Regions from separate parts of the Clostridium septicum genome, predicted to be linked through region 2. Evidence: a T-box and tRNA genes for the amino acid it is inferred to sense, from the RefSeq annotation. Region 2 holds a T-box; the other holds one or more tRNA genes.

Region 1 (16,798 bases), 1.2 Mb from region 2:
CTCAAACTTACCACCGAAGCTACGGGCTCATCGTAAGATGAGCGGTAGAGGAGCGTCGTAATCGGGCTGAAGTCGTACCGTAAGGAGCGGTGGACTGATTACGAGTGAGAATGTTGGCATTAGTAGCGAGATGTGAGTGAGAATCTCACAGGTCGAAAATCTAAGGTTTCCTGGGGAAGGCTCGTCCGCCCAGGGTTAGTCGGGACCTAAGCCGAGGCCGATAGGCGTAGGCGATGGACAATCGGTTGATATTCCGATACCACTACAATCGTTATTATCGATGGTGTGACGGAGAAGGATAGGATGTGCTAGCGATTGGAAATGCTAGTCTAAGCGTTTAGGGAGTTGAAATAGGCAAATCCGTTTCAACAATCCTGAGGCGTGATGGGGAAGGCCATTAGGCTGAAGTATCTGATTCCATGCTTCCAAGAAAAGCATCTAGAGAGAGAAGTAGTGCCCGTACCGCAAACCGACACAGGTAGATGAGGAGAGAATCCTAAGACCAGCGGAAGAATTGCAGTTAAGGAACTAGGCAAATTGACCCCGTAAGTTAGCGAGAAGGGGTGCCTACGAGAGTAGGCCGCAGAGAATAGGCCCAAGCAACTGTTTAGCAAAAACACAGGTCTCTGCTAAAGCGCAAGCTGATGTATAGGGGCTGACGCCTGCCCGGTGCTGGAAGGTTAAGGGGAACACTTAGCGCAAGCGAAGGTGTGAACTTAAGCCCCAGTAAACGGCGGCCGTAACTATAACGGTCCTAAGGTAGCGAAATTCCTTGTCAGGTAAGTTCTGACCCGCACGAATGGCGTAATGACTTGGGCACTGTCTCAACTGCAAATCCGGCGAAGTTGTAGTGCGAGTGAAGATGCTCGCTACCCGCGATTGGACGGAAAGACCCCGTAGAGCTTTACTGTAGCTTAGCATTGAATTCCGATATTGTCTGTACAGGATAGGTGGGAGACTTGGAAACTAGGGCGTCAGCCTTGGTGGAGTCAACCTTGGGATACCACCCTGACAGTATTGGGGTTCTAACCGGACGCCATGAATCTGGTGACGGGACATTGTTAGGTGGGCAGTTTGACTGGGGCGGTCGCCTCCTAAAAAGTAACGGAGGCGCCCAAAGGTTCCCTCAGAACGGTCGGAAATCGTTCGAAGAGTGCAAAGGCAGAAGGGAGCCTGACTGCGACACCCACAAGTGGAGCAGGGACGAAAGTCGGGCTTAGTGATCCGGTGGTACCTCGTGGGAGGGCCATCGCTCAACGGATAAAAGCTACCTCGGGGATAACAGGCTGATCTCCCCCAAGAGTCCACATCGACGGGGAGGTTTGGCACCTCGATGTCGGCTCGTCGCATCCTGGGGCTGTAGTAGGTCCCAAGGGTTGGGCTGTTCGCCCATTAAAGCGGCACGCGAGCTGGGTTCAGAACGTCGTGAGACAGTTCGGTCCCTATCCGTCGCGGGCGTAGGAAATTTGAGAGGAGCTGTCCTTAGTACGAGAGGACCGGGATGGACTGACCTCTGGTGCACCAGTTGTTCCGCCAGGAGCATGGCTGGGTAGCTAAGTCGGGAAGGGATAAACGCTGAAAGCATCTAAGCGTGAAGCCCCCCTCAAGATGAGATTTCCCATAGCATAAGCTAGTAAGACCCCTTGAAGAACACAAGGTTGATAGGTCAGAGGTGTAAGTGTGGTAACATATTTAGCTGACTGATACTAATAGGTCGAGGGCTTGACCAAAATAAAACGGAAAAATTCATATGCAATTTTCAGAGAACATTCTCTGAAAAAGGTAACTCAGTACAGCTGAGTGCTTTCCACCAACCAAATCTTAGATTTGGGGTGTCAATGGATCTGGTGATGATGGCGTAGAGGAAACACTCCTTCCCATTCCGAACAGGAAAGTTAAGCTCTACAGCGTCGATGGTACTGCACGGGAGACTGTGTGGGAGAGTAGAACATTGCCAGGTAATGTGGCTCGATAGCTCAGTCGGTAGAGCAGAGGACTGAAAATCCTCGTGTCCCTGGTTCGATTCCTGGTCGAGCCACCAGGTATGGCGCTATAGCCAAGTGGTAAGGCAGAGGTCTGCAAAACCTTTATCCCCGGTTCAAATCCGGGTGGCGCCTCCAAAAAACCTACAAGTTTGACTTGTAGGTTTTTTATTTATTTAGAGTTTTTAAATATATTTTCCGATATATTTAGTAAATCATTTTTATAATTAAAAGATAATTTACTACCTATGGGTAAAGTTACATTAGGGTAGCTATGGCCAATAGGAAATCCTTTTATAACTGGAATTTTTAATTGTGATAATTTTTGATTTATAACTTCATCTATATTAAACTCAGCAGAGTTTTTATTTTTAGAAGTACAATTTGTAAAGTCACCTAAAATAATTCCTGAAGAGTGTTTTAATTTACCAGAATATATAAGCTGTGTAAGCATTCTATCTATAGCATAAGGGCTCTCATCTATTTCTTCAATTAGCACAATAGAGTTTTTAAAATTTAGTTCATAAGGAGTTCCAATAGATGAACAAATTATACTAAGATTACCACCCACAAGTTTTCCATTAAAATTATTTTTATTAATATAAGTAATTTTATTATTACTAATTTTCTTTAAATTATAGAAGTTCATATTATGATTAGTTAAAGTGTTTATAAAATAATCTTGAGTAACAGAGTCCTTAAAATTAGAAGTTATCATAGGAGCGTGAAATGTGGCAAAATTACATTTTTTAGATATATAATTAAGAAGAAGAGTTATATCACTATAGCCACAAAAAGGTTTTGGATTTTGCTTAATAGTTTTAAGGTTTAAATAAGGAATCATTCGCATAGATCCATAGCCACCTCTGAGGCATAAAATAGCATCTATAGAATTATCAATAAACATATCCATTAAATCTTCAGCTCTATTAGAGTCAGTTCCGGCTAAATAACCATATTTATCATAAATATGCTTTCCTTTTTTTACGTTAAAGCCTAACTCTTCAAATTCTAATATCTTTTTATCGATTATATTAGGATCTTCAGCCGAAGCAGGGGCTACTATTCCTATAGTAGAAGAAGGGGATAGAGGATTTAATTTTAACAATATAAATTCACCTACTTTAAAGTATTAATATTACAATATACTATAAAAAAGAAAAAGCTATTACTTTAAGTAATAACTTTTTTATAAGAATAATTTAACTGAACATTCCTTTTTTATATAGTATAAAAGCTGTAACACCTGTAAGAACTGCTGTTATTATCATTGTAATGTTAAAACCAGCAGGATTTTTTAATAATGGCATTTCAACAAAGTTCATCCCAAATATTCCACCTATAACTGTAGGAATAGCCATTAAGATTGTAACAGAGGCTAGAATTTTCATAACTATATTTAGATTATTAGATATAACAGATGCAAAAAAATCCATTGTACTAGCAAGAATATTACTATATATTTCTGTCATTTCTATAGCCTGCTTATTTTCTATAATAACATCTTCTAAAACATCTTTATCATCTTCATACTTTTGCATTATTTCAAGTTTAAGCATTTTTTCTAAAGTTATTTCATTAGCTTTTAGAGAGGTAGAAAAATAAACAAGAGATTTTTCTAGTGAGTGCAATTGAATAAGTTCTCTATTTTTCATTGATTTATGAAGTCTTTTTTCTATCATTAAACTTTTTTTATCTATTTGTCTAAGATAAAGTAAATAATAAGTTGATATTTTATTTAATATCTGTAGTATAAATCTTGATTTTTTAAATGAATAAAATGATTTTACTTTACCATTTATAAAGTCAGTTAGTATTCTACTATTTTTTAAACATACAGTTATTAATTGTTTCTCTGTGTGTATTATAGCTAGAGGGTATGTATCATAAGTAAGAGAGTTGTCTTCCATTTCAGTAAAAGGAATATCCACAACAACTAAAACACAACCATCTTCAATATCTATACGAGATGTTTCTTCATCATCTAAAGGAGCTTTTAAAAATGAAAGAGGTACTCCTGTTTTTTTAGATATTAATATTAATTCTTCATCAGAAGGAGCAATAATATTAATCCAACATCCTTGCTCTAAATTATCTAATATTTTTAAGGAAGGATCTTGCTCACTTCTGCTTTTATAAATTTGAATCATTTTATATAACACCTCCGACACAATTATACTATTAAAAAGATAATTATAACAGAATAAAATTAATAATGAAAAGCATTACCATTTGAAAAATAGAGATACTTAAAGATATATTTAGTAAAAGGCTATATTCTTTAAAAAATCAATATTAAACTTTTAATAATTGAGAATTTGGAGATTAATGAGGATATTTTGACATGGATAAAAATTAAAATAATTAGTATAATCACAATATTGTTCTATAAGAAAGATATAATGCAAATATGGGGGATTTTTTAAAATGATGCATAGAGAAGTTATTGCACGAAAAAAGGTTTCTGTAATATCTATTTCAGTAGTACTAATCACAGTGGTTTTGTACATATCACAAGCTATTAAAATTGCAGGATTAGATAATCATAAAGTAGGTTATTTAATTAAGAGTTTATTAGTAGTTTTTACTGTAGTTATTTTATTAAAAGAGTTAAAAAGCTGTGGATTAGCATATAAGCATTCAATAATAGCAGGAAAATTGATAATAAATAAAATAAGTTTAAAAGAAGAGAAGAATTTAGAAAGCATAAAAATACAAGATATATTATATATAGGTAAAAAATGTGAAATTCCTAAGGAGTATTCTTCTATTAGAAGTTATAAGAAATATTTGTGCAACAGAATAGGAAATGATATTTATTGTTGCGTTTATAAAAGTGGAAATAAAATAAAAAAGTTTAACTTTCAACCAAGCCGTTCATTTATTGAGAGAATAATAAAACATGGTGCATTAAGTTGTAAGTTAAGATAAATATAAAAAATAGGCTTCCAGAAGGAGGCCTATTTTTTATAAAATTCATTTTTAACTTCATATAAAAGATTTTCATTTTGTATAATATCTAAACCAGTAAAAGCTAGAGCTTGAGCGGCTTTTATGCTTTGTTCTAATGCATAATCAGAAATAGTTGCATCAGCAAAATCCTTAGTCCCATATTTTATAGCATTATTTTCTATTATTGATATATATGGATGAATACAAGGAACAGTTTTACTAACAATTCCTAAGCTTAACCCAGAATAAACATCTCTAGGTTCTGATATATTTATAGTTCCACTTTCTTTAAGATTATGACTAAATAACCTATTCAATGTTCTGTTTGTAATAAGCTCTTCATTTTCAGGTTCGTATAAAGACATAGAGTATTGAACCCTAATCAATTTTGATACATAAATAATTATCTCACGTAATTTACCCTCTGCAATTTTAGCAATATCCATTTCTTTGGCTCTTATATAAAATTTAGCCTCTGATTCAAGAGGCAAAAGCAATGGTGTGAAGCCACCTTGAGATAATATAGAATTGACTTCTACATCTTCAGGGAAGCCTTTTAAAAGCGAATTTAATATATTAAATGTTAATAGTATACCATCTAATGAGGTATAGCTTCCTTTATTAAGAAAACTTAAACCGCTATTTCCTATAAATTTAACACTTAAAGGAATGATTGCAGATGAGCTTCCACTTTCTGACGTAATTATATCAGGATGAGCTAGAAGTACTACATCAATATCAGCAAATACACCTTGTTTTACCATTACAGATTTAGTTCCGCCAAGATATTCACCAGGACAGCCTATTACAATTACACTACCTCCTGCTTTATCAATAACATTACCTAGTGATATAGCAGCAGCTATAGAAGTAGCGGATAATAAATTATGTCCTGTTATATGTCCTTCTCCAGGAATAGCATCATATTCACATAAAAAGCAAACTTTAGGATGCCCACTTCCTTTAGTAGCATAAAAAGAAGTAGATAAATCTAAAAAATTGTTGTCAACATTAAATCCATACTTTGTTAATAAATTAGATAAATATTTGCAACTTTTAATTTCATTATAACTATCTTCAGGGTTATCATATAAATATTTACATAAGTCAAATATATCATTACGACATGTAGATAAATAAGAAATAATTTCTTGTTTCATATTTTATTCCTCCCAAATTATTTTCAATATTATTTTCCCTTAAAAACCGAATAATATTTATTAATTTTATGTTTCCCCAAAAGTATAAAATTCATTACATATGGTCAGAATTAAGATAAAAAAGAATAGGATGGTTTTATGAAGATTAAATTTAAAGATATTCAAAAAGGTAGAAATGAAAAAGTATGTTTTGTATGTAGAAATCAAGAGGAAAATGGTATAATTATAGCAAGAAAATTAATTTGTAAAAGTTGTCAGAGTAAGATATTAAATGCTAATATAAATAGTAAACAATACGATTTTTATAAGGACAAGATTAAAGAGGCTTTAACTAGCAAATATAATTTTCAATTTTAGATATTAAGGAGAAACAATGGAAAAAGGAAAGTTTATAGTATTCGAAGGTGGAGATGGATCTGGTAAGAGTACTATTTTAGAAATGATATACAATTATTTAAAAGAAAAAGGTATTGAATGTGTAAAAACTAGAGAACCTGGTGGTATTAAAATATCAGAGGATATAAGAACTATAATATTAGATACAAACAATACAGAAATGGATAGCAGAACAGAAGCGTTACTTTATGCCGCAGCAAGAAGACAACATTTAGTAGAAAAGGTTATAGTGGCATTAAATGAGGGGAAAATAGTTTTATGTGATAGATTTGTTTATTCCTCTTTGGCTTATCAAGGATATGCAAGAGGTTTAGGAATCGATGAAGTGTTTACGATAAATAAATTTGCAATTGAAGAATATATGCCAGATTTAACTATTTTATTTGATGTAGACCCACAAATTGGCTTAGATAGAATTGCTAAGAATTCAAGTAGAGAAGTAAATAGATTGGATTTAGAAAAATTAGATTTTCATTACAAGGTTAGGGAAGGTTATGAAATAGTATATCAAAATAATAAAGATAAAATAATAAAAATAAATGCTGAAAAGTCTCTAGAAGAAGTTTTCGAAGAAGTGAAAACATTAATTTTAGATAGCATAAAATATTAAATCATATATTATTTTTAATTTAAATATAGGAGTTTTATGATAAAATAATATTAGGTATTTAAAATTAAAGGGGAGGGATTTTTATGAAATTAGTAATAGCAATTGTGCAGGATGATGATGCTATAGATTTAGTGGATGCTATAACAGAAGCCGGATTCAGAGTTACAAAACTAGCTACTACGGGGGGATTTTTAAAATCTGGAAATACTACTTTAATGATTGGTGTGGAAAAGGAAAAAGTACAAAAAGTTATAGAGGTTGTAGAAGATATTTGTAGAACTAGAAAACAAATGATAGCTACTCCAGCGCCTATATCAGGAAATGCAGATATGTATATGTCATATCCAATAGAGGTACAAGTTGGAGGAGCGACAGTTTTTGTTGTAGATGTAGATCAATTTGTTAAGATATAGGTTAATGGAGGTGTGCAATGAGGAAATTTATAGGTCATAGTAATATTATTAGCAGTTTTGAAAAAAGAGTAAACGAAGGAAACTTATCTCATGCACATCTTATTGTAGGGGAAGACGGAATTGGAAAGAGCAACTTAGCTAGGATATTTGCTCTTAAAATCTTAGGTAAGGAAGATAATAAAGAGTATATTGACATAATAAATTATAAATCACAAAAAAGCTCATTTGGAGTGGATGAAGTAAGAGGAATAATAGATGAGGTTAATAAAAAGCCTTTTGAGGGAGATAAAAAGGTAATAATTATTTACCAAGGAAACAAATTAACTACTCAAGCTCAAAATGCTTTATTAAAGACAATAGAAGAGCCTCCTAAAGGTGTTTTTATCATACTTCTTTGTGAGAGTTTAGAACTAATACTAGATACAATTAAATCTAGATGTCAAATATATAAATTAACTCCTATATCTAAAAATGAAATAGTTAAGTATATAGGGGAAATAAGGTCCGATATTAATGAAAGTGAACTTTTAGCTAGTATTGCATATAGTGAGGGGATTCCAGGAAAAGCAGAGAGATTTTTAATGGATGTAAGATTAAAGGAGCTACGAGAACTATTATTGGACTTGCTTAAATCATTATCTATAAATGATGGTGAAGTTTTACTAAATTTTGAGGAAAAGATGTTGAATTATAAAGATAATAAGGAAGAAATACTAAACATTTTAGCCTCCTTCATAAGAGATTTAATGGTTTATAAAGAAGTTTATGATTATAGTGTAATAATAAATGGGGATAAAATAGAAGAGCTAAAACAACTTTCTATGGAAATGTCTTATAAAAAGTTGAATAGCTTATTAGATAAAATAAAAGAAGCAAGAATTAACTTAATTAGTAATTCAAATTTTGCTATAACCATAAGAGTGATGCTTATAGGTTTTATGGAGGTTTAAAAATGATAAAAGTTGTGGGTGTAAGATTTAAAAAAGCAGGAAAGATATATTACTTTGATCCAAAGGATTTAGATATAAAAAAGGAAAATTACGTTGTAGTTGAAACAGCAAGAGGAATCGAATTTGGAGAATGTGTAATTGGAGTTAAAGAAATTCCGGAAGAAGATATAGTAGCACCATTAAAAAGTGTTATAAGAGTGGCAGAACAAGATGATATTGATAAGCATAAAAATAATAAGTTAAAAGAAAAAGAAGCTTTAAATATATGCCTTAAGAAAATAGAAGAGCATGGGTTAAACATGAAGCTAATAGATGTAGAATATACTTTTGATAATAATAAAGTAATATTTTATTTTACAGCAGATGGAAGAGTTGACTTTAGAGAATTAGTAAAAGATTTAGCTACTATTTTTAAAACAAGAATAGAACTTAGACAAATTGGTGTTAGAGATGAAGCTAAAATGTTAGGTGGATTAGGACCGTGTGGAAGAACTATGTGTTGCTCTTCATTTTTAGGCGACTTTGCATCTGTATCAATAAAAATGGCAAAGGAGCAAAATTTATCATTAAATCCTACTAAAATATCAGGAATTTGTGGAAGACTTATGTGCTGTTTGAATTATGAACAAAGTACATATGAAGATATAAGAAAAAGATTACCTAAAGTTGGATCTATTGTTAAGATACCTGATGGACAAGGAGAAGTTATAAGTAACAATATAGTAAAAGAAAGTGTTAAGGTTAAATATAAGAGGGTAGATGAAGAGGTAATAGAAGAATTTAAGATTGAAAATGTAGAAATTATAGAGGGAAGCTATGAAGATTCTATAGATGAATCAGATATTAAGCTTGAAATAGAATTACCTGAAGATAAAAATTTAATTAAAAACCTTATAAAGGACAATTAGGAGGAATGGAAGTGAAGTCTTCATTAAAAGTTTATAATCTTAATACACAGAATGACATTATGGCTATAAGAGAGGCTATAAGCAGTAATGAAGGAATCATTGCTTGTGAAGTTAGTATATCTAAAAAAGAAGTTAGTATTGTATATGATAATAGAGTTATAAATATAGATAGTATAATTAATTCATTAGAGAATTCTGGATATAGTGTTGAATAGATAATATGGTAAATATTATTAGATATGTTATTTTTAACTCTTTAAAAATTGAAATCATTGTGCTAAAATAGAGAGGAAATAAATTTCATATTAATTAGGAGGTGCTAATTATGGCATTCGTAATTCAAGATTCATGTGTAAACTGTGGTGCATGCGCTGCAGAATGTCCAGTTAATGCTATAAGCCAAGGAGATACTCAATTCGTTATAGATGCAGATACTTGCATAGATTGCGGAAACTGTGCAAATGTTTGTCCAGTAGGAGCTCCAGTTCAAGAGTAATGTACATGAGAAGAACCGTCGATTAAACGTCGGTTCTTTTATTTTTTACAATTATTATTATAAAAATGAAAATTATTTTAATAATAATACAGTATTATTATTTTTAAAGTATAATGAACTAGTTTGAATAGATCTAGTATTATATTTTTTTATATTTTTCATATGCGATAAAAATTTATGTGGACCATCTAAATAAGGATATTCATCCATATTTCTATAAAACATAGGTATTATATATTTTGGAGTTATATCAAGTGTCAGTTTGGCAGCATCAATACCGTTTAATGCAAAATGCCCGCCTATTGGAATAAAAAGAAAATCTAAATTTTTAAGCTTACTAATAAGTTTATTATCTAAAATATGTCCAACAGTGCCTAAGTGACAAAGTTTAAAACCATCTATATTAAATAAATAAATATTATTTTCACCTCTTTTAAATCCATTCATATTATCTTTATAAGAAGTATATCCGTCTATAGTTAAATATTCATTGGCAAAGGAAGAAGTATCATTAATTATAGTACATTCCTTAGTTATATATTGTTTAAGGCTTTTATTATTAGGGGTATGGCTTAAAGTAATTATATCTACATCAAAATCATAATTTTTTTTATTAGAAATAGCCTCTAATGGGTCTATTAAAACTCTTTTACCAATAGAGTTTTTTAATATAAAGGTAGTACTACCAAACCATTCAATTTCCATATTAATCTCCTTTATAAAAGTTAATATAATTATTGTTTCAAAAATTATTTAAAATAATTCAAAATAATAGGATTTTATATTAGGGTTAACAAAATAAGGAGTTTTAATAGAAATGGTTGTTATATGAGTGCAATGGACATAATAAAAGTAATACTATATAATAAAAGTCAAAGAAAGTCAAAATGAAAATAAAGTTTAAAAAGGTGAAAATATGGCAAGAATTTCAGATACAATAGAAAGTTTTATAAAGGATATGATAAACGATAGAAAAGAAAATAAAATACTAATTCAGAGAAATGAGTTAGCAGATAAATTTTCTTGTGCACCGTCACAAATAAATTATGTATTAACTACTCGATTTACTTATGAAAAGGGATATTTAATTGAAAGTAAAAGAGGTGGTGGGGGATATATTATTATTACTAAGATAACTTATGATAATAAGGAAAGGCGATTAGATTTAATTAATAATTCAATAGGAGATAGTATTACATATCAAGGTGCCATTTCTATATTGGATCATCTAATTGAATCTAAAACAATTACAAGAAAAGAATACGAAATAATGAAAATATCATTAAATGATAGAACGTTAACTAGTGTAATAGATAAAAATAGAGTAAGAGCAGATATATTAAAAGGAATGATAACGATAGTTTTATCATAAATACTAGATATGAATATGTTTATTTGGTAAAGGGTTCAAAATATAATTTAGGGTATGGAGGTATATATATGATTTTTGGGAGGTTTACAGAAAGGGCACATATTGTGTTAGTAGAAGCTCAAAAAGAATCGCAATATTTTAAGCATGGTTATATAGGTACAGAGCATATTCTTATTGGATTGCTTAAAGAAGGTGGGTATGCAAGGGAAGTTTTATATGAAAATGGAATAACTATTGAAAGAGTTAGAAAAATAATAGAAGATTACTTGGGATTTGGCGATGATGATATATCAGTAGGAGAAATGCTTTTAACGCCAAGATGTAAAAGATTATTTGATGATAGTTTAATTAAAGCTAGAAATTTTAATCATAATGCAATAAGTCCTGAACACATTTTATTAGCTTTAATGGATGATGTAGAAAGTGTTGCACATACTACATTATCAAATTATAAAGTAGATTTTAAACTTCTAGAGCAAAAGCTAAATCAATATTTATTAGGAAAAGATTTTAATGAGGTAAATCTAGAAGAAAAAAGAGAAAATAAACCTAAGAAGAAAACAGTAAAAACTCCAATGTTAAATCAATACGGTGTTGATTTAACTTTAATGGCAAAAGAAGGAGCTTTAGATCCTGTTATAGGAAGAGAGAATGAGAATCAAAGGGTTCTAGAGATTCTATGTAGAAGGATAAAAAATAATCCTTGCCTAATAGGTGAACCAGGAGTTGGGAAGACAGCTGTAGTAGAAGGTTTAGCTCAAAGAATAGTAGATGGAAATATTCCTGAAATACTTAAAAATAAATCATTAATTTCTTTAGATTTAACATCTATGATAGCAGGAGCTAAATATAGAGGAGAATTTGAAGATAGATTAAAAAAAGTAATGGAAGAAATTAAAAGTAGAGAAGATATAATTATATTTATAGATGAGATTCATACCATAGTTGGTGCGGGAGGAGCAGAAGGTGCTATTGATGCAGCTAATATACTTAAGCCAGCCTTAGCTAGGGGGGAAATAAAGTGTATAGGGGCAACTACTATAGAGGAATATAGAAAGCACATAGAAAAAGATTCAGCCTTAGAACGAAGGTTCCAACCAGTAAGCATAGGAGAGCCTTCAAAAGAGGAAACTTTAGAAATATTAAAAGGGCTTAAAGATAAATATGAAGCACATCATATGGTAGAAATAACTGATACTGCATTGGAGTCAGCAGTACAGCTTTCAGATAGGTATATAACTGATAGATTTATGCCTGATAAGGCAATCGATTTAATTGATGAAGCCTCTGCAAAAGTTAGGATAGAGAATCTTATAGCTCCACCTAGTATAAAAGAAATAGAATTAAAGATAGAAGATATAGAAAGAGAAAAAGAAGAGGCAATAAGAGGGCAAGACTTTGAGAAAGCTGCTAATTTAAGAGATAGAGAAAATGAATTAAAGAAAGAATTTTTGGTATTAAAGGATGATTGGAAAAATCAAAGTTATAATAATAGATGCGTAGTAAACGAAGAAAATGTAGCTAATGTAGTATCTTTATGGACCAATATACCATTAGAGAAGTTAACACAAAAAGAGTCTCAAAGACTTTTGAATTTAGAAAAAATTCTTCAAAAAAGAGTAATTGGACAAAAAGAAGCTGTAAGAGCTGTAGCAAAAGCTGTTAAAAGGGCAAGAGTTGGATTAAAAGATCCAAATAGACCAATAGGGAGTTTTATATTTTGTGGACCAACTGGAGTTGGAAAAACAGAATTATCTAATGCATTAGCAGAAGCAATGTTTGGAAGTGAAAAAAATCTAGTTAGAATAGATATGTCTGAATACATGGAAAAACATGCTGTATCAAGGCTTATAGGATCTCCACCTGGATATGTAGGATATGATGAAGGTGGACAATTAACAGAAGCAGTAAGAAGAAATCCTTATTCAGTAATATTATTAGATGAAATAGAAAAAGCTCATCCAGATGTGTTTAACATACTGCTTCAAATTATGGAAGATGGAAGATTAACAGATGGTAAAGGTAAAATAGTAAACTTCAAGAATACTATTATAATAATGACATCTAATATAGGAGCACATACTATAAAAAAACAAAAAACCGTAGGGTTTGAAATTAACAGAGATAAAAATGAAACTGAGTATGAAAAAATGAAAGAAAATATTATGCAAGAAATAAAGAGAGAATTCAAGCCTGAATTCATAAATAGAATAGATGACATTATAGTTTTTCATCAGTTAGATACAGGGGATATATTAGAAATAGTGAATATAATGCTAAATAATACTATAACAAGACTAAAAGAAAGAAAAATAACTATAAATTTAGATGATGATAGTAAAAAGTTTTTAGCAAATAAAGGTGTGGATATAAGCTATGGAGCTAGACCGTTAAGAAGGATTATAACTAAAGAATTAGAGGATAAATTAAGTGAAGAGATGTTAAAAGGATGTATAAAAGGTGGAGATCAATTAGAAGTGTATTGTGATGGAGCATCCTTGTGTTTTAAGCATATTTCATAGTAGATTATATATTTTTAAAAAGTGGATTTATTAAATCTACTTTTTTTACTTTCTAGGAAAGAATAAAGTTTCCTAATTCCAAATTAATTAATGTTTTAGAGGAAAGTGATGTCAAAAGTAGCACTAAAAATAGGGTATTATATATGAACTTTTATATAAAATACTTTAATAATAGGTATTAAAGTAGGTAATAATAAATTTAATTATTTATATTAAATTTATTTATTAAATAGTTTAATAATAAAAATTATTATATAAAAATAGTTGAAATTTAAATTTAAAATGATATAATATAAACAAGATTTATACCCCCTAGGGGTAAGGAGGCTTTGTATGAATAAAGAAGTTAAAGAAAAAGAATTAATTATAATTGGAGGAGGTCCGGCAGGATTAACTTCAGCTATATATGCAACAAGAGCCAAATTAGATATGTTGTTACTAGAGGATAAAATATTGGGAGGGCAAGTAAGAAACAGCTATACAATAGAGAATTATCCAGGGTTTAGAAAAGTTTCGGGTACAGAGTTATCAGATTTAATGCAACAACAAGCAGAAGAATTAGGTGCTGAAATAGATGAATTTGATGTTATAGAAAATGTTGATTTTAGTGGTAAAGATAAAATTGTAGAAACTGGAGATTATATATATAAAGCAAAAGCTATAATAATTGCTACAGGCGCAAGTCCTAAAAAATTACCAATTAATAATGAAGGAAAGCTTTCAGGAAAAGGAATCCATTATTGTGCAGTATGTGATGGAGCGATGTATGAAGGGAAAGTAGTTGCTGTTGTAGGTGGCGGAAATGCGGCTTTAGAAGAAGCAATATTCTTAACTAAATTTGCTGAAAAGGTAATTATGATAAGAAGACATGATTATTTTAATGGAGAAAAAGCTACTATAGAAGAAGTTAAAAATAATCCTAAAATAGAAATTATGTTTAATTATGATTTAGTTGAAGCATATGGTGAAAACTTTTTAGAGAAAGCTAAAATTAAAAATACCAAGACAGGTGAAGAAAAAGAAATTAATTTAGATGCTATCTTTGGATTTATAGGAACAGAACCTAAAACAGAGATGTTTAAAGAGTATATAAATCTAACTCCAAATGGATATATTATAACTGATGAAAGAATGAGAACAAATATAAAAGGGGTATATGCAGCAGGAGATGTTAGAGATAAGCAATTTAGACAAATAACAACTGCAGTATCAGATGGAACAATTGCAGCTTTAGACTCAGAAAAATATATTATAGAAAGAAGAAAGGATGTTTAAAATGATAAAGATTTATTCAACATCTTGGTGTCCAGGATGTATTAAAGCAAAAAGATTTTTTGATATGAAAGGTTGGAAGTACGAGGAAATAAATGTAGCTGATAGACATGAAGATAGAGAAGAAGTATTTAAAGTTTCAGGACAAAGAACAGTACCAGTAGTAGATGTAAATGGAGAAATAATAGTAGGATTTGATAAGAAGGCTATTGAAGCAGCTTTTAATAAATAATATTTCCTAACTATTCACTAAGAAAGGAAGTGAATAAATGTTTAGTTGTATAAAAGATAAAGAAAGAACATTCAGAAATCTTATTAATGGTGAGTGGGTTAACAATAAAGAATGTAAATTCATAGAAATATATTCCCCTATTAATAAAGAATTGGTTGGAAGAGTACCAGCAATGACTAAAGAAGAAGTAGACTTTGCAATTAAAAGTGCAAAAGAGGCTCAGAAAAAATGGAAAGATATAACCGTAAATGAAAGAGCAGATATCCTATATAGAGCATCAGATATTCTAGAAGAGAGAAAAGATGAATTAATTGACATATTAGTAAAAGAAATAGCAAAGGATAGAAAAAGTGCAGAATCTGAAATATTAAGAACTGCAGATTACATAAGATTTACAGCGGATACAGCTAAGAATGTTTCAGGAGAAAGTATACCAGGAGATAGTTTTCCAGGATTTAAAAGAAATAAGATATCGGTTGTAACAAGAGAACCTTTAGGGGTAGTTTTAGCTATCTCGCCGTTTAATTATCCTATAAACTTAGCAGCATCTAAATTAGCGCCAGCTTTAGTAGCAGGAAATTCAGTAGTTTTAAAGCCTGCAACACAAGGAAGTTTATGCGGATTATATCTTGCAAAAGTTTTTGAACAGGCTGGAATTCCGGCTGGAGTATTAAATACAATAACAGGTAGAGGTAGTGAAATTGGAGATTATATTGTAACTCATCCAGAAATAGATTTCATAAACTTTACAGGTAGTACAGAAATCGGTACGAGAATATCACGTATAACAACTATGGTTCCGTTATTAATGGAATTGGGAGGAAAAGATGCAGCAATAGTTTTAGAAGATGCAGATTTAGAATTAGCAGCAAGTAATATAGTAGCAGGTGGTTATTCATACTCTGGTCAAAGATGTACTGCTGTTAAAAGAATACTAGTAATGGATAAAGTTGCAGATAAATTAGTTGAGAAGCTAAAAGAAAAAATAGATAAGTTAAAAGTGGGAAATCCTTTAGATAGTGATGTTGATATAGTACCCTTAATAGATACTAAAGCAGCAGATTTTGTTTGGGATTTAATAGAAGATGCAAGAGAAAAAGGGGCATATTTGGTTAGCGGTGGAACTAGAGAGGGAAATTTAATATATCCAACACTTTTTGATCATGTAACTACAGACATGAGATTGGCTTGGGAGGAACCATTTGGTCCAGTACTTCCAATAATAAGAGTTAAAGATAAAGATATGGCTATAGAGATTGCTAATAAGTCAGAGTATGGTTTACAATCATCAGTATTTACGGAAAATATAAATGAAGCTTTTTATGTTGCAAATAGATTAGAAGTGGGAACAGTTCAAGTTAATAATAAAACTGAAAGAGGTCCTGATCATTTTCCATTCCTTGGAGTAAAGGCCTCAGGTATTGGAACACAAGGTATAAGATATTCAATTGAATCTATGTCAAGACCTAAAGCAACCGTAATAAATTTAATACAAAAATAACGAAAAAATACCATTGGATAATCCAATGGTAC
Region 2 (16,798 bases):
CAAATACAAATCCTGTTTTCCATTCCTTTCCTTCGGGATATCTTAAAATAAATCCATATTTATAAGAATTATTCTTAAGCCATTCTGCTTCCTTGGTATTTTTAAAATCATCTTCTGCCCATAATGATCTATCTACTCCACCTATATCAAAAGCTAATCCAGTTTGATGTTCGCTAAAACCTGGTTTTGCTGAAAATGTATCTGTAGGATCTTCTCCATAATTAGATACATAATTCCAATATAAGCTATTTTGACTCCAATAACTTCTATATGTTGAAAAAGCATATAAGTATATTCCTTCTTTTGCTGCATCTGATTTCATTTTTTCAAATGCCTCTCTAGCCTCTTTATCTTCTCCACTTCCATATGAATCTGGAAGACCATATTCCTTGTTTACAAGAAGTATTCCATTTATATATTTAGGTTGCCTTAAACTTGGATCTTCACTTGATTTTTCATCATATGTTTCTTTTATTCTTCTTGCAGTAGCTTCTTTTTGTACATCATTTATATAGATATTCAAATTTGATAAAATTTCTCTTGCACTTTTATAGTGCCTTTCTTTAAATTCATTATCAAAATCATTTACATAACTCTGGACCTTTTTTATTTCTTCTCCATTAAAGCCTTTAAGCTTGTCTTCATTTATGTTATTAAAAGTATTCTGAAGTTCCATCTCATTAGATGCACTTATTTCACTGACCATATTAGTTAAATTTGAAATTAAATCTTCTAATTTTTCTGTTACTCCATTAGATAATTCACCTTCAATTTTGCTTATAACATTATTTATTTCTGAAATTTTATCTTCTGATGAATAGATATCATTAATATGACTCTTTATATACTTAAAAGCATTAATAGATTTCATTTTAGAGTCAAATCTCTCTGTTGCAGTTACTTGTCTTTCTAAAAGACTTTTATATTTAATTTCAATTGGAGTGTATATAACAACCCCTGCCACACTAACTGCAAATATAATTGATATAATCGTTTTTCTTATAAATATTTTTTTAAGAAGTTTCTTATGTAATTCTCTTACTTCAACAATATCTTTACTTCTATTTAAACCTCTTTTCACTAAAATATTTCCCCCAATCTATCCTTTAATTTATAGCCCTCAAATCATAAGAGGCAAAATATAATTTTAAAAATTTTATTTTACCTCTTTATAACTTACCCTTCACTAATTACTTGTTTTATTTCTTCTCTAATATATTTATCTAAAGAATATTCACTCCAATAATAAAGTTTACTATTTATATCACTATCTGTTTTTTCTAAGCTATAATAAGTAATAGCCGCTCTAACCTTACATTTTTCATTTATATCTTTTATATAAATTACTTTTTCTTCATTTTCTTCTAACCCCATAATTTCTTCTAAATTAATAGTTCCTTTTCCTAAAGCAACCATTTTTAAAAAATTTAAATGTCCAGGGGTATATTTTTCAGCTGCATTTATAAGGTGTAATAATGTATTATATCCATACTCTATATCACCATGTTTTACAAAACTTTTATAAAAATGCTGAATAAGCCCTATTACTTGATTATTAGATTTTATTTGAGACATAAATCCAAATATTTTAATCTTATTTTCATCATCAAAAGCCATTAAATTATTCATTGTTTTATTGACTATTCCTTCACAATCAACTCCATCTGCTGCTAATTTACATAATAGATTTATTGCTTTTAACCTTAAAGAAATATTAACTGATGAGTTTCTATAAGCTATTTTTGATAAATATTCTACGCCTTTCTCTTGATAACTAAACAAAATCATTAAAACTGCATTTTCAACAACCATTGGCCATTCATCTAACATATCATATTGTTCTCTTAAATTCTTAGGTCTAGGAAGTTTATCAATTAGATATTGAGGCATCAAATACATATACTCATCACCAATATTTTTAACTGCCTCACTAGCACTCTCTTTTAATTTTTCAAAATCATCATGATTTTCTATAACATTCAATATTTCATTTGTAATTAATTCATTTATTTCTTCAGGAGATAATTTTCTTACTCTTTCTTCTTTTTCTTGAATACTTTTCTCTTGTAATACTTCATTTTTTATACCTTCTGAAAATTCATACTCTATATCTACAGAAGATACTTTATGTTCTCCTGTATCTATTTCTTCTTCATAATTTTCTGCACTATCTTCATATTCCTCATTTATCTTTTTCTTAAATAGATTCCAAAACCCCACTTTTCTCTCCTCCTAAATTTACTTCACTTATAACTTTAAATCCATTTTTCTTCAATAAAAACGTTGTAAGTCCCATCCCATTTATTTTTTTTCCTGAAAAGCTCCCATCATATACAAAGTTTACTCCACAGGAAGGACTTCCTTCTTTTAAAATTATTCCTTCTACATTTAGAATCTTGGCAATATTTAAAACTTCTAAAGCACCCTTTTTAAAATTCTCTGTAACATCTACTCCTTCATCATTTAAAAGCTTATCTACTCCTTCAAATACACCATTAGCGGTTCCCTTTATCTCCGCTGGCCTTCTTGGAGTCGTAAGTCCTCCTAATTGCTCTGGACAAACTAAAATGGCTTTTCCTTCCTCTAGCAATTTAACACATTGTGGATTAATATTGTTTTTTCCATTGTACTTGCAATTTACCCCACACAAGCACCCACTTATTATATACACCTAAAGTCACCTCACTACAATAATATTATAGCACAAAAGAGACCCTAAACAATGGGTCTCTTTTATTAAAATATTATTTCAAAGTTACTATTGTAACTCCATCTCCACCTTCCCCATATACTCCTAATCTATAGGATTTAACATGTGGATGTCTTTTTAACATATCATTTATTGCTTTTCTAAGTACTCCAGTACCTTTTCCATGAACTATCACAACTTCACCTAAATTAGCCATATAAGCTTCATCTAAATATTTATCAGTTCTAAAACAAGCTTCTTCTGAATCCATACCCCTTAAATCTATTCTACTATCAATAGATTTTAAGTTTAATTTTACCTCTCTCTTCTTCTTCTCTTTCTTCTTTGGAGTTTCATTTACCTTTCTTAAATCTTTAAGCTTAACATTTATTTTCATTATACCTGCTTCTACTTGAACTTCACCTTTAGAATCTGGCATTGAAACAATTACTACCTTTTGATTTAATGATGGAAGAAATGCATCCATCCCTAAAGTTACTTTTTCTATAGATTCCCCTTGATTTTCTCTCATTTTAACAAGTGACGCTTCTCTTTCTTCAAGGGCTTCTTTTAATTTTCTTCTTTCCTCTTCTAATCTTTTTCGTCCACCTTGCTCTATTCCAAGCTTTTCAAGTTCTCTCATAGCTTTTAATATTTCATCAGCTTCATCTTTAGCCTTGCTAATTATATTCTTAGCATCTCTTCTTGCGTCTTCATAAGCCTTATCTCTTACTTCTTCTAATCTTTTAAGCTTTTCATTGTATTTCTTCTTTATTTCTTCTGCTTCATTCTTAATACGTTTAGCTTCTCGTGCATCTCTATTAGCAATTATACTCTTTTCTTGAAGTTCTCTTATTAAATCCTCAAATTGTAGATTCTCTTCTGAAATATAATTCTTAGCTTTTTCTATGACATCTTCCCTTAAACCTAGCCTTTTAGATATTTGAAAAGCGTTAGACTTTCCTGGTATTCCTATTAACAATCTATATGTAGGTCTTAAGGTCTCAACATCAAATTCAACAGATGCATTTTCTATGCCTGGTGTTTTTAAAGCATATCCTTTTAATTCACTATAATGTGTTGTTGCTATTTGTCTTGCTCCTTTATTCCTTAATGTGTCTAAAATAGCAACAGCTAAACCTGCTCCCTCTACTGGATCAGTTCCTGAACCTAATTCATCAAATAATACCAATGAATTTTCATCTATTTCCTGCATTATATTTACTATATTTGTCATATGAGATGAGAAAGTTGATAATGATTGTTCTATACTTTGTTCATCTCCTATATCTGCAAATATTTTAGTAAAAAATCCTATTACAGAGCCATCTTTTGCTGGAATTAATAGACCACTTAATGCCATTAAATGAAGTAATCCTACTGTTTTAAGTGTTACTGTTTTACCTCCTGTATTAGGACCTGTAATCATTAAAGTATTAAAATCTTTTCCTATATAAATATCTGATGGGACAACTACTTTAGGATCTATAAGAGGATGTCTTCCTTGTATAATATCAAAGTCTTTATTTTCATTTATTTCAGGACATATAGCATTTAATGCAGATGCATATTTTCCTTTTGCAAATATAAAATCTAGTTCTGATAATATTTTTCCATTACTTTTAGCATCTTCAATATTTAATAATACTCTCTCTGATAAATCCATTAATATTCTCTCAATTTCAGCTTGTTCCTTTAATTTCAATTCCCTTATTTCATTATTTAAATTAACAAGACTTATTGGTTCTATAAATAATGTTGCCCCTGTTGAACTTTGATCATGTACAAGCCCCTGAACAGCACCCTTATATTCAGCTTTTACAGGAAGAACATATCTATCCCCTCTCATTGTATATAAACTATCTTGAAGATACTTTGCATTTGCCCTAACAATACTATTAATTTTATCTCTAACTGATGAATTTTTTTCTTTTATATTTCTTCTTAAATTATATAATGTGCTACTTGCTTTATCACTTATTTCATCTTCAGATATTATAGCATTTTCTATTGCATCTTCTAATAATTTATTTGGTGTTAATATATATGCTAAATCTTCTAATTTAGGATATGAAATCTCTTCTTCACTTCTTGAAATATATTCCTTAAACCTTCTTGAACATTTAAACATTCCACCAATTCTAAGTAATTGACCTGGAGATAATACTCCACCTTTTTCAGCTCTTTCTAAAGCCTCTCTAACATCAAATAACCCTTCAAAAGGTGGTGCTCCTTTTCTAATTAATATATCTAATGCTTCACTACTTTCTTTTAACTTATTTCTAACTTCAAATGCAGTATTATAAGGCTTTAAGTTTTCTACAATCTCTTTTCCACTTGAAGTAACTACATAAAACTTTAATTTTTCTTTTATTTTATTAAATTCCAATACTCTTAGAGATTTATCGTTCATTTTTCTCTCCTTTTAACATAATCTATTTATAAATTTCATCCATTAATTTTGAAAAATTTCCTTTAAATTTATTATAACAGTATACAATATAAAATCCTGATCCAGCTACAAATGCTGATGATAATAAAATAATAGTCTTTAAAAACATATCTTCTGTTTTATCATTAACCATAAAAGTTATTAAATATAATGCTATTGCTACTGATGATATTATTATTTGTTTTTTCCATAAACTTTTTATAAGTCCTATTCCCTTTATTCTTTGTTCCTTTGTAGCTTTAACTATTCCTGGACATGACTTTAGTTTTATTGTTCCCAAAATAACCATTACTGTTAATATAAAAATTCCTATTAATAATAATTTTATTGTTGATATACTCATTTTTATCCCCCTATTACTCTATTCCTCTTCTATAGTGACCTTTTGTATAAATTTTATTATCAATATCTTTATTTCCATTTACCATATTTATTACATTCTTAACTTCATTATAGTCTTCATCTCTAAACTCAACTCTAAATGAATTAACACCAATATTTTTTAAATCATCTATTTCATCTATCATATTAAGAGGAACTGGATTTAAAATATAACTTCTACAGAATATATCAGTCATAACTCTAAACTTTTCATTAATTCTATCAATTAGTGTAAATTCATCTCTTGTGCATGCTAAATTACAATCATTTATAGCTGATTTTTCTCCAAAATTACTTCCAATTGGACAATGCTCACTTATCATAAGCTCTGTTTTACCATAAATAATTCCTTGAATATTACCTTTATTCTTTTTTAACATATTTTTTATTTCTTTTCTGTTTAATTCTAAACTTAAAGTTGGCATATCTATTATATTTTGATAAAATTTTAAGGCTTCCGAATTTATTATATTAAACTTGTAATCTCCAATTATATAAAGATCACTTTTATATTTATTAATAATACCTACATTTACAGTTACTATTCCTTTTATATAAGGCTTTACCTCTTCTATTATATCTATAACTTTATTAAATTCACTCTTTATTATATTAGGTACCTTTAAATAAATATTTACACTACTACTTTTAGCTAAATTTTTCAAATCTTGTATTCTCAAACCTTCTTTATGCCTGTTAAATATATCTATTGAGATATCCTTGGCACCTTCTTCAATAATAGCTTTAAGTTGTGATTTAGTTATACATTGATATAATAATTCTACTTTATCTTTAGAATAATTTATTTCTTCTTCCTTTAATTTATTTGGTCTCTTTCTTCTATGACTTTTACTTATATCTTTTTGAATGCCTTCTAAAGCTTCTCTTCTTAAATTATTTAAGTCTGAAATTCTTAAAAATCCATCTTCATAGTTATCAAAATTTATTTTTTCAAATTTAAAAGTACAATCTCCTGATTTTTGAAGTGATTCAATAATTCTCCTTTTATCTAATGGTCTCTTTTCAGCCTTTTGTACAATCTCACCTTTGAATTCATATTCTTTACCTCTATAAATTATTTTTAATGTAAGTGGCTCTGATACCTTAAATACTACATTTACATCTAATGTTATTTTTCTAGCATATGGTTTTATGTACGCCTCTAATTTGTCAAATAATTTTTTATCTAATGACTTAAATAATTCATCTCCCTTTTTATACATAGTGGGATATAGCTTAATTCGATCGCCTCTTTTAGCTTCATTTATTTCAATACCATTACTTATAATTTTATTTACATTAAAGCCTTTATCTCTAAATCTAAAACCATCTCCAATGCTTATATCTTCTTTTAAAATAATTTCTCCATTTCCTTCAACTATACCTAATGGAACTCCTGTATTTTTAGGATTTTTATAACTCATCATATCCTTACCTACATTTTTATGTAAATAAGCTTTAGAAAACCCGCTTCTATTAAATAACTGTAATAGCTCTCTTTTCCCTTCTACTACATCATATTTTTTCTTATATAACACCTTATCACATGCTTTTCTATAATTATCCACAACTCCTGCTACATACTCAGCTCTCTTCATTCTTCCTTCAATTTTTAAAGATGCTGTACCTGAATCTATGATTTCTTTCATATCTTCTATTGTACATGTATCTTTAGGACTTAATAAATATGCCTTTTTTTCCCCTGAAGTTTTTCCTTTTAAAGTGTATTCCATTCTACAAGGTTGTGCACACCTTCCTCTATTTCCACTTCTACCACCAATCATAGAACTCATTAAGCATTGTCCTGAATATGATATACAAAGTGCACCATGAACAAATATCTCCGTTTCTATGTCTAAATCCTTAGAAATATATTTAATTTCATCAATAGATAACTCCCTTGATAAAACAATTCTTTTAAATCCTTGCTCCTTAAAAAATAAAGCTCCTTCTCCATTATGTATAGTCATTTGAGTGGACGCATGTATTTCCATATCTGGATAATCCTCCTTAACTCTTTTAAAAAGCCCTAAATCTTGAATAATTATAGCATCTACTCCTATTTCATATAAAAAACCTGCATATCTTACAGCTTCTTCTATTTCATTTTCCTTAAGTATTGTGTTTATTGTTACATAAATCTTTACCCCATACCCGTGTGCATAATCTATTGCCTTTATCATATTATCATTATCAAAATTTGATGCATATGCTCTAGCCGAAAATTTATTTCCTCCTAAATAAACTGCATCTGCTCCTTTATTAATTGCTGCAAATAGGCTTTCCATACTTCCAGCTGGTGCTAATATCTCAACTCTATCCATAAAAATTCTCCTATGTTATTACAATATATAATTTCTACTATTAGTATTTTATATTCTACTAATTATATATAACATAAATTTTAATTTTTTTCTATGTTATTACATATTTACAGAACTTTTCTTTCATTTATTTATTTATTTACTTATTTTTTAAATTATGTATAATTAATCCATAAAATGTTTTGTTTATTATTTAGCAGGTCATTATGAAAAAGAGAATTAATCTACTAATTATAATTACTCTTTTAATTCTCCTTATATTTGTCTTTATTATTTATTTTAAACAACCTACTATAATTTTTGAAAATAAAAGTAAGGTTCAAACTGAATCTACACTTAAAACATTTTCTAACGAAGGAATCACTATAAAAGAAATAAATTTAAGTACTCTAAGAGATTCTTGTCTTAAATAATTAATTGAAAATAAATCAGCTAATTATGGAATATATAGATTCGAAATTGCAAAAGAAAATAAACAATATTTATTTTTAATGGTATATCTAACGCTTTTGCTGATTTAGAATTTAAAATAAATGATTCTAACTTAATTATCTCTGTAAAAAAAACTGAAGACCAATCAAATAATAATAATAATGAAAAACTACTTCTATTAGAGAAAACTGATATTTGTAATATAAGCTCTATACAAATTAACGTTAAAGATATTAAAAATGATACTTTAACAATATACGACTTCTAACAAAAAAGGTAGAAGAAATTCTCCTACCTTTTTTAAAGAGAGAATAGATAATTCTGTGTAATTATCATTTTTATTATTTTAATATTACTGGAAATTTTCATTTCCAGTAATATTTTTTTATATTTAAGAAATACTAATAATGTTTCTTATTACCTTTTTTAGTATTTCAAAAAAATCTAATAGTATGCATATAATTTATAAAAAGTACAAGCTTTTAAGCTAATTCATCTTTTAATTGATCTTCAAATATTATTGATAGCTCTGCTAACGTAGCACCCCAATTATGTATAGGCTGAGTCCATTTTTCTAGTATCTCCATCGTTGCTAAGTAAACACACTTATTTAAAGATTCATCAGTTGGGAATATGACTCTAACTTTAGTGAATTTACGTATTTGACGATTAAAACCTTCTAAGATATTTGTAGTATAAATCATCTTTCTTATAGTTGGAGAGAAGTCGAAAAATGTTGAAAGGTTACTCCAATTATTATACCAGGAATCTATTACTATTCCATATTTATCTCCCCATCTCTCCTTTAAATTATCTAGCTGTGCTAACGCAAGTTCCTCTGTTGTAGCCTTATAAACCTCCTTCAAATCTTTCATAAATGCTTTTTTATCTTTTGAAGCTATGTATTTTATTGAATTTCTTATTTGATGAACAATACATGTTTGAATATTTACTGATGGAAATACTGTTTTTATAGCTTGTGGAAGCCCTTTTAATCCATCCATACAAGCAATTAAAATTTCTTTTACACCTCTATTTTTTAAATCATTGCAAATTCCTAACCAGAATTTAGCACCTTCAGCTTCATCAACCCATATACCTAAAATATCTTTATATCCTTCCATAGTGTATCCTAAGCATATATAGACAGCCTTGTTAACTATCTTTCCATTACTTCTAACTTTAAAGTACATAGCATCTAAATAAACTATTGGATATATTTTATCTAATGCTCTATTTTGCCATTCGGCGGCGCTAGCAAGCACTTTATCAGTTATTTTAGATACCATCGATGGTGATATAGTTATTCCATATAAGTCTTCAATTTCAGCCTGAATATCAGATGTTGACATACCTTTAGCATATAAAGATATAATCTTTTTATCTAACTCAGTACACACAGTTTCATATTTTTTTATAATTTGTGGCTCAAATTCAGCATTTCTATCACGGGGTACGTCTAGGTCGACGTCACCGAAGGAACTTCTTAAATTTTTGCGACTATAACCATTCCTGTAGTTCTTCTTAGTTTGATCAACTGCTTCTACACGTTCATATTTATTTCTTCCTAGATGTTCTTCCATTTCACCTTCTAATATATTTTCAAGAACATCTTTAACTAATCTTTGTATTAATCCGTTTTTACCCATCACATCATCGATTGTTTTACATCTTTTAATTTCCTCGTTGTAATCAAAGTTGGTATCAATTTTTCTTGTCATAATAATTCCTCCTAATTTATATAGTATATTATTCCAAAACTTCCAACTGTTAATACAAAAAAACAGTAGATAGTTTTGTTTTTACACAAAACTATCTACTGTCTCTTTTTAAATATTCTAAATTAATAATTACTTTCTAAGTAATACATTTTTATTTTTTCTTTCCTTTGCTAATTCTATTTGTAAATCTACAAGTTTATTTTCTAAATCTAATACCTTATATTTAGAGTTTTGAAGTTGAAATTTTATATCCTTATTTCTTTCTTCCAAAAGCCGCTTTTGTTTAATATTTTTCTTTAACTCTTCTTCCATTATAACAACTTCTTGTCCAAGTTTTTCAAATTTTTCTTTATATTCATCATCGCTTTTTTTATCTTCAAGTACTTCCACTAATTTCTCTGCATTTTCTAGTCTTTCTTCCATTGAAGAAATTATGGCTTGTAATTTTTTTATTTCATCATCTTTTTCATTTATTATTTTATCATATTCGCTTTTTATTTCTTTTATTCGTTCACTAAAGATTATTTTTTTCTCTTCTAAAGTATTACGATCCTTAATTAAATTTTCTATTTCCATATCTGCTTTAAACAATTCATCTGCAATATTTAAAGAAACAAGGGTAGCTGCTGCGGTAGAACTAAGTTTTTTATTATTTCCCATAATATCTTTTACTTTTCCATCTACATATTCTGCGATTTGTAGTAAATACTTTTCGTTTTCTCTTCCTTTTAAATTATATTCTATTCCATTTATCTTAATCGTTACCGTATTCATATTACACCTCATAAATATTTTAAAACTGTACTTTTATTATATTTTACCATAAAAATAACATATATGAAATGATATCATATTTATTATTTCATAAAATGTAAAAAGGATAACTGAAAAATTTAGTTATCCTTTTTAATAATTTATTCTTTTTTTCCTAACATATATGATATTAAAAAACCTATTATAAAATCACTAATAGACACTAATATCATAAACCCATTTCCAATACCACTATATATTCCAAAAATAGAACCTAGTATAAGACCTAGTATTATAAAATATACTGTTTGTGGATATTTATTAAATAATGTTTCAATAACTTTAGTCATTGTAATAAAACCTAATAAAACTCCCACTGCAACTACTATTAAAACAGGAATATTAAATTCTTTTACAGCATTTACTATTGGATAATACATACCTATCATAATTAATATAAATGATCCACTAACTCCTGGCAAAATCATTGTTGCAGCTGCTACAAATCCAGCTATAAGTAATATTATTATAGTTCCAATTGAAAGTTCTGATACAACTTTAATAGCACCTTCTGCCTCTCCCACAATTCCCATTATAGCTAATAAAACAAATGCTATAACAAACCAAACATAGTTTGATTTGTTTACTTGGCTTTCTGTAGCCTTTTTAAATATTAAAGGTGCACTTCCTAATATAAGACCTATAAAAAATAGATTTGTTTGGGAAGGATAGTTATCTAATAAAAATGTTATTAAATTGCTAAATGCTAATATTCCAATAGCTGCTCCAATTGCTAATTCAGCTAAAAATAACCCATTTTTCTTCCAATCTTTGAAAAAGTTAATTACTGAAGATATAATTTTATCATATATCCCTAAAACTACTGCCATTGTTCCCCCACTCACTCCTGGTATTATATTAGAAATACCAATAGCCATCCCCTTTAACATGTTTATTAAATTTTTCATTAACTACTCTCCTTTATAATAAATAATATTTTATAATAAAATAAATCCGATTATAATTTTATCATATTTTGGAATTATTTTGCATATATTCATATAATATTTACTTAATTGAAATGTATATATATTAAAAAGAGAGAATTCTATTATCTAGAAATTCTCTCTTTTCATATTAATTATTAAATCTTTATCTTAAAGTTGCACCTAATTTATATTCAAGACTTCTTAATATTTTATCATGAACTTTATTTACATCTTTATCAGTTAATGTCTTTTTCTCATCTCTATATGCTATTGCATAAGCTATACTCTTTTTACCTTCTGGTATTTGAGCTCCTTTATAAATATCAAATAACTTTACTTTTTCAACTAGATTTCCTCCAGCTTTTCTTATTGTATCTTCTATTTCTTGAACTAAGACTTCATCATTAACCAATAACGCAATATCTCTTGTTACTGCCGGGAACTTTGGAAGAGGTTTATAACTCTTTGTAACTTCTGCATTGTCAAATAAAACATCTAAATCTAACTCAGCTATATAGCAATCTATATCTACCCCATATTCTTCAGTTACATCTGGATGAATTTCTCCTAAAACACCTGCTTTAGATTTTCCTACCATTAATGCTGCTGTCTTTCCTGGATGATAACTTGGATTTTCAGATTCTCTTACATATGAAACTTTAGTTACACCAAGTCCATCTATAACATTCTCTACTATTCCTTTAATGTGTAAATAATCACATTCACCATATATTCCTATAGTTAATACATTTCTTTCTTTAGGTAATTTAGTTTCATCTTCATTTGGAATATACACCTTTCCAACTTCAAATAATCTTACATAATCATTATTTCTTGAATAATTTCTACCTAAAGATTCCATCATAGAATGAATAGTTGTAGTTCTCATTACAGAGTAATCTTCTCCAAGTGGATTTTTAATTTTAACTACATTTCTAAGTTCACTATCCATAGGTAGCTTAATTTTATCAAAAACCTTTGGTGAAACAAATGAATAACTTATTGATTGATTAAGTCCACTTGAAATCATAGTATCTATTACATTTTCTGTTAATAATTCACTTTTATATTTAGGCTCTCTTTCTGTTGAAACCTTAAATATAGTTGTAGGAATGTTATCATATCCATATATTCTTGCTATTTCTTCTGCTATATCTTCTTTAATTGCTATATCAATTCTAAATGTTGGAATAGTTACAATTAGATTTTCTCCTTCTATAGCTGTATCTAAATCTAAAGAATCTAAGCATCTTTTCATTTCTTCCTTAGATATATCTGTTCCTAAGAAAGTATTTATCCAATTTGAATCTACTTTTATACTTCCAATTTCTTTTTTATTATTATATATATCAATTGTGCCTTCCATTATTTCACCGCACTCTAATTCTTCAATTAAAGCACAAGCTCTGTCTAAAGCTAAAGCAGCTAAGTTTGGATCTATATCTTTTTCAAATCTTGATGAACTTTCGGTTCTTAAATTTAATTTCTTTGCATTAACTCTTATATTAGTACCATCAAAGTTTGCACATTCAAATACAACCTCTTTAGTATCTTCCTTTATTTCTGAGTTTAATCCACCCATTATTCCAGCTAAAGCTATTGTATTATTATCATCTTTTATACATAAAAAGCTTTCATCTAATTCTCTTTCTATTTCATCTAAAGTTGTAAACTTTTCTCCTTGATTAGCTCTAGAAACAACTATCTTATTGCTTTTTATTTCTCTCTTGTCAAAAGCATGCATTGGTTCCCCTAATTCAAGCATAACGAAATTAGTTATGTCTACTATATTGTTTATAGGCCTAACTCCAGCTTCTAAAAGTCTTTCTTGCATCCATGATGGTGATGGAGCTACCTTTACATTCTTAACTCCTCTTGCCATATATCTTCTGCATAGGTCATCTTTAACTTCTACTTTTAATTCATCATTAATATTAGCTGAATTTTTAACAACATAAGTAAAGTTTGGCATCTTATAAGTGGATCTTATTGTAGCAGCTGTTTCTCTTGCCATTCCTAAAATACTTAAACAATCAGGTCTATTTGATGTTATTTCAAAATCTAAGATTGCCTTATTAAGGCCTAAATACTTTTTAATATCCATACCTACAGGAGCATCTTGTGGTAAAATCATTAAACCATGTACTGGTTCATCTCCAGCTATTCCAAGCTCCTCTTCTGAGCAGAACATACCATTTGAAACTATACCTCTTAGTTTGCCTTTTTTAATTTCTGTTCCATCTGCAAGTATTGACTTATGAAGAGCTACAGGTACTATATCCTGCTCCTTCATATTTGTTGCAGCTGTAACTATTTGTATAGTTTCTTCAGCTCCTATATCAACTTGGCATATCTTTAATTTATCTGCATCTGGATGCTGAGTTATATCTACAATTTTACAAGTTACAACATTTTGAATTGTATCTCCTTGTATTATTACCTCTTCTACTGCTGAACCTGATAAAGTTAATTTATCTCCTAATTCTTTTGCATCTATATTTACTTCTACATAATCTTTTAACCAATTAAATGGTACCTTCATCTTTTTTACCTCCTACTAAAATTGATTTAAGAATCTCATATCACTTTCGTATAATAATCTAATATCATCTATTCCATACTTAAGCATAACCATTCTATCTACACCAAATCCAAAAGCAAAACCACTATAAACCTCAGGATCTATTCCACAATTTCTTAAAACTTGAGGATGAACCATACCACAACCTAATAGTTCTATCCAACCACTACCTTTACATACTCTACAACCTTCACCTTGACATACAAAACATGTTGCATCCATTTCTGCTGAAGGTTCTGTAAATGGAAAGTGATGAGGTCTAAATTTAGTTTTAACCTTATCTCCGAACATTTTCTTTGCAAATAATTCTAAAGTACCTTTAAGATCTGCAAAAGTTACTCCCTTATCTATAACTAACCCTTCCATTTGATAGAAAATTGGTGAGTGTGTTGCATCAACGGCATCTGATCTATATACTTTACCTGGTGCAATCATCTTTATCGGCGGTTGTTGATCTTCCATTACTCTTATTTGAACCGGTGAAGTTTGAGTTCTTAATACTAAATTATCATTTATGTAGAAAGTATCTTGTTCACTTCTTGCTGGATGATTCTTAGGTATATTTAAAGCTTCAAAGTTATAATGATCTAGCTCTACTTCTGGACCTTCTTCTACTGTGAATCCCATTGAAATAAATATATTCTTCATACTTTCTAATGTTAAATCTAATGGATGTCTTTTACCTATAACATTTTTTTTACCTGGAAGAGATATATCTATTACCTCTGATGCTAACTTAGCATTCTTTTCTTTTTCCTTAATTCCTTTTGAAGTTTCTTCAATTTTATCCTCTACTTCTTTTTTAATAACATTTACAAGTTTACCTACAACTGGTCTTTCTTCAGCTGATAAAGCTCCCATGCCTCTTAATATAGTAGTTAATTCTCCCTTTTTACCTAAATACTTAACTCTAATTTCTTCAAGTACTACACTACTATTAACTTCTTGTAACTCTTTAAATGCAGCTTCTTTAATTGCTATTAGTTTTTCTTGCATTTTCATATCCTCCTTATTTATTAATTAATACTAAAAACAGTTTTAATTTAATAATTAATTTTGCGTATAAAAAAACTCCATCCCATAAAAGGGACGGAGTATCCGCGCTACCACCCTAATTAGTTTTAAAGATATACATGCTTTAAAACTCAACTTAATTAAAATAACGGTATTACCGCTAGCAACTACTCTAATTTCATAGCTAGAACTCCTGAGTGAACTTCAATATAAATCTATTTTGAAGTAGCTTTCAGTCTAAGACCACTTCTCCCTGAAAAATTCATTATATCTACTCTCTCATTCACTGTCTTTACATATTTATTTACAATTCATTATACAAATAAAGCTAATTAAATTCAATAGAAATTTTTATATAATCTATTATTGTAAGTTTTGTCTAACCTTTTCAAACAATATTATAGATGTGGCAACTGCAACATTTAACGATTCAGCACCACCAGGCATAGGAATTTTCACTTTCTTATCTGATAAAGAAAATATTTCTTCACTTATACCATTTCCTTCATTTCCAACTGATAAAATTACTTTTCCTCTTAAATCTTCCTTAAAAAAATCTTTTGATTCTTCTAAAGATGTTGAAACAAGACTAAAACCTTCATTTCTTAACTTATTTAAAAAATTTAAATTTTCATCTTCATATATTATTGGTACATAAAAGATAGAACCCATAGTTGATCTTATAGTTTTATCATTATATATATCTACTGTGCCTTTAGTTAATATTATTCCATCTACTCCTGCTGCATGAGCTGTTCTTATAATAGTTCCTAAGTTACCTGGATCTTGAACCTTGTCACATAAAAGGTAGAAATCACCATTTATTTCCTTAGGCATTTCTCTATTCTTTACTACTGCAACAACACCTTGAGGATGCTCTGTAGAAGTAAGTTGTGATATTAGATTCCCACTAAGAACATATATTTTACTATTTTTATCAATATATTCACTTAAATATTCATTTAACTTATTTTGTGATTCTTCTGATAGAATAATATATTCAACCTGCATATTAGCTTTAAAAGCTTCTTCTATAAGCCTAAACCCTTCGATTATATATTTACCTTCTTTATTTCTATTTTTCTTTTCTTTTAACTTCTTAGTTGCTTTAAATAAAGCATTATCCTTACTTTCTATATAAATCAATTTGCACCTCGTTAATTTAATTTAACAATTACACCTTCTAATTTACTTAAGTCTTCAGCTGAACCAATAGCAACTATTACATCCTTAGCATTAACTTTATCTTGTGCTGATGGTGTTAAATTAATTTCATCACCATTTTTAATAGCCATTACATTTATTCCATATTTACTTCTAAGTCTTAATTCGTCAAGAGTTTTTCCGTCCCACTCATCTAATGCTTGTATTTCCATAATACTATAATCTGGTGAAAGCTCTATATAGTCTACTATACTTGCTGAAACTAAATTGTGTGCAACCCTTACTCCCATATCCTTTT

The links. A T-box is a leader RNA that pairs with one kind of tRNA and senses whether it is charged. The one in region 2 lies ahead of pheS (phenylalanine--tRNA ligase subunit alpha), so its partner is inferred to be a tRNA-Phe.
Region 1: it has a tRNA-Phe gene. The T-box ahead of pheS (phenylalanine--tRNA ligase subunit alpha) is inferred to sense a tRNA for this amino acid. The anticodon was not compared.

What each region holds. Positions count from the first base shown of each region.
Region 1 is NZ_CP023671.1:1,959,876-1,976,673, forward strand. It holds rRNA gene CP523_RS08725 (23S ribosomal RNA) at 1-1,730, shown strand, start outside; rRNA gene rrf (5S ribosomal RNA) at 1,844-1,960, shown strand; tRNA gene CP523_RS08735 (tRNA-Phe) at 1,966-2,041, shown strand; tRNA gene CP523_RS08740 (tRNA-Cys) at 2,047-2,120, shown strand; gene CP523_RS08745 (S66 peptidase family protein) at 2,155-3,090, opposite strand; gene CP523_RS08750 (magnesium transporter CorA family protein) at 3,185-4,132, opposite strand; gene CP523_RS08755 (hypothetical protein) at 4,410-4,913, shown strand; gene CP523_RS08760 (zinc-binding metallopeptidase family protein) at 4,943-6,094, opposite strand; gene CP523_RS08765 (sigma factor G inhibitor Gin) at 6,233-6,451, shown strand; gene tmk (dTMP kinase) at 6,468-7,100, shown strand; gene CP523_RS08775 (cyclic-di-AMP receptor) at 7,184-7,513, shown strand; gene CP523_RS08780 (DNA polymerase III subunit delta') at 7,531-8,463, shown strand; gene CP523_RS08785 (PSP1 domain-containing protein) at 8,466-9,371, shown strand; gene CP523_RS08790 (heavy-metal-associated domain-containing protein) at 9,383-9,586, shown strand; gene CP523_RS08795 (DUF362 domain-containing protein) at 9,697-9,867, shown strand; gene CP523_RS08800 (MBL fold metallo-hydrolase) at 9,940-10,572, opposite strand; gene CP523_RS08805 (CtsR family transcriptional regulator) at 10,784-11,239, shown strand; gene CP523_RS08810 (ATP-dependent Clp protease ATP-binding subunit) at 11,308-13,761, shown strand; gene trxB (thioredoxin-disulfide reductase) at 14,095-15,036, shown strand; gene CP523_RS08820 (glutaredoxin domain-containing protein) at 15,038-15,265, shown strand; gene CP523_RS08825 (NADP-dependent glyceraldehyde-3-phosphate dehydrogenase) at 15,303-16,766, shown strand.
Region 2 is NZ_CP023671.1:3,171,224-3,188,021, reverse strand. It holds gene CP523_RS14685 (M15 family metallopeptidase) at 1-1,081, opposite strand, end outside; gene CP523_RS14680 (hypothetical protein) at 1,177-2,220, opposite strand; gene CP523_RS14675 (2-thiouracil desulfurase family protein) at 2,198-2,671, opposite strand; gene CP523_RS14670 (endonuclease MutS2) at 2,745-5,102, opposite strand; gene CP523_RS14665 (hypothetical protein) at 5,125-5,484, opposite strand; gene CP523_RS14660 (U32 family peptidase) at 5,498-7,846, opposite strand; gene CP523_RS14655 (hypothetical protein) at 8,053-8,259, shown strand; gene CP523_RS14650 (IS256 family transposase) at 8,761-9,999, opposite strand; gene CP523_RS14645 (cell division protein ZapA) at 10,129-10,773, opposite strand; gene CP523_RS14640 (DUF368 domain-containing protein) at 10,914-11,720, opposite strand; gene pheT (phenylalanine--tRNA ligase subunit beta) at 11,905-14,283, opposite strand; gene pheS (phenylalanine--tRNA ligase subunit alpha) at 14,299-15,318, opposite strand; T-box leader at 15,405-15,632, opposite strand; gene CP523_RS14625 (TrmH family RNA methyltransferase) at 15,700-16,482, opposite strand; gene CP523_RS14620 (potassium channel family protein) at 16,494-16,798, opposite strand, start outside.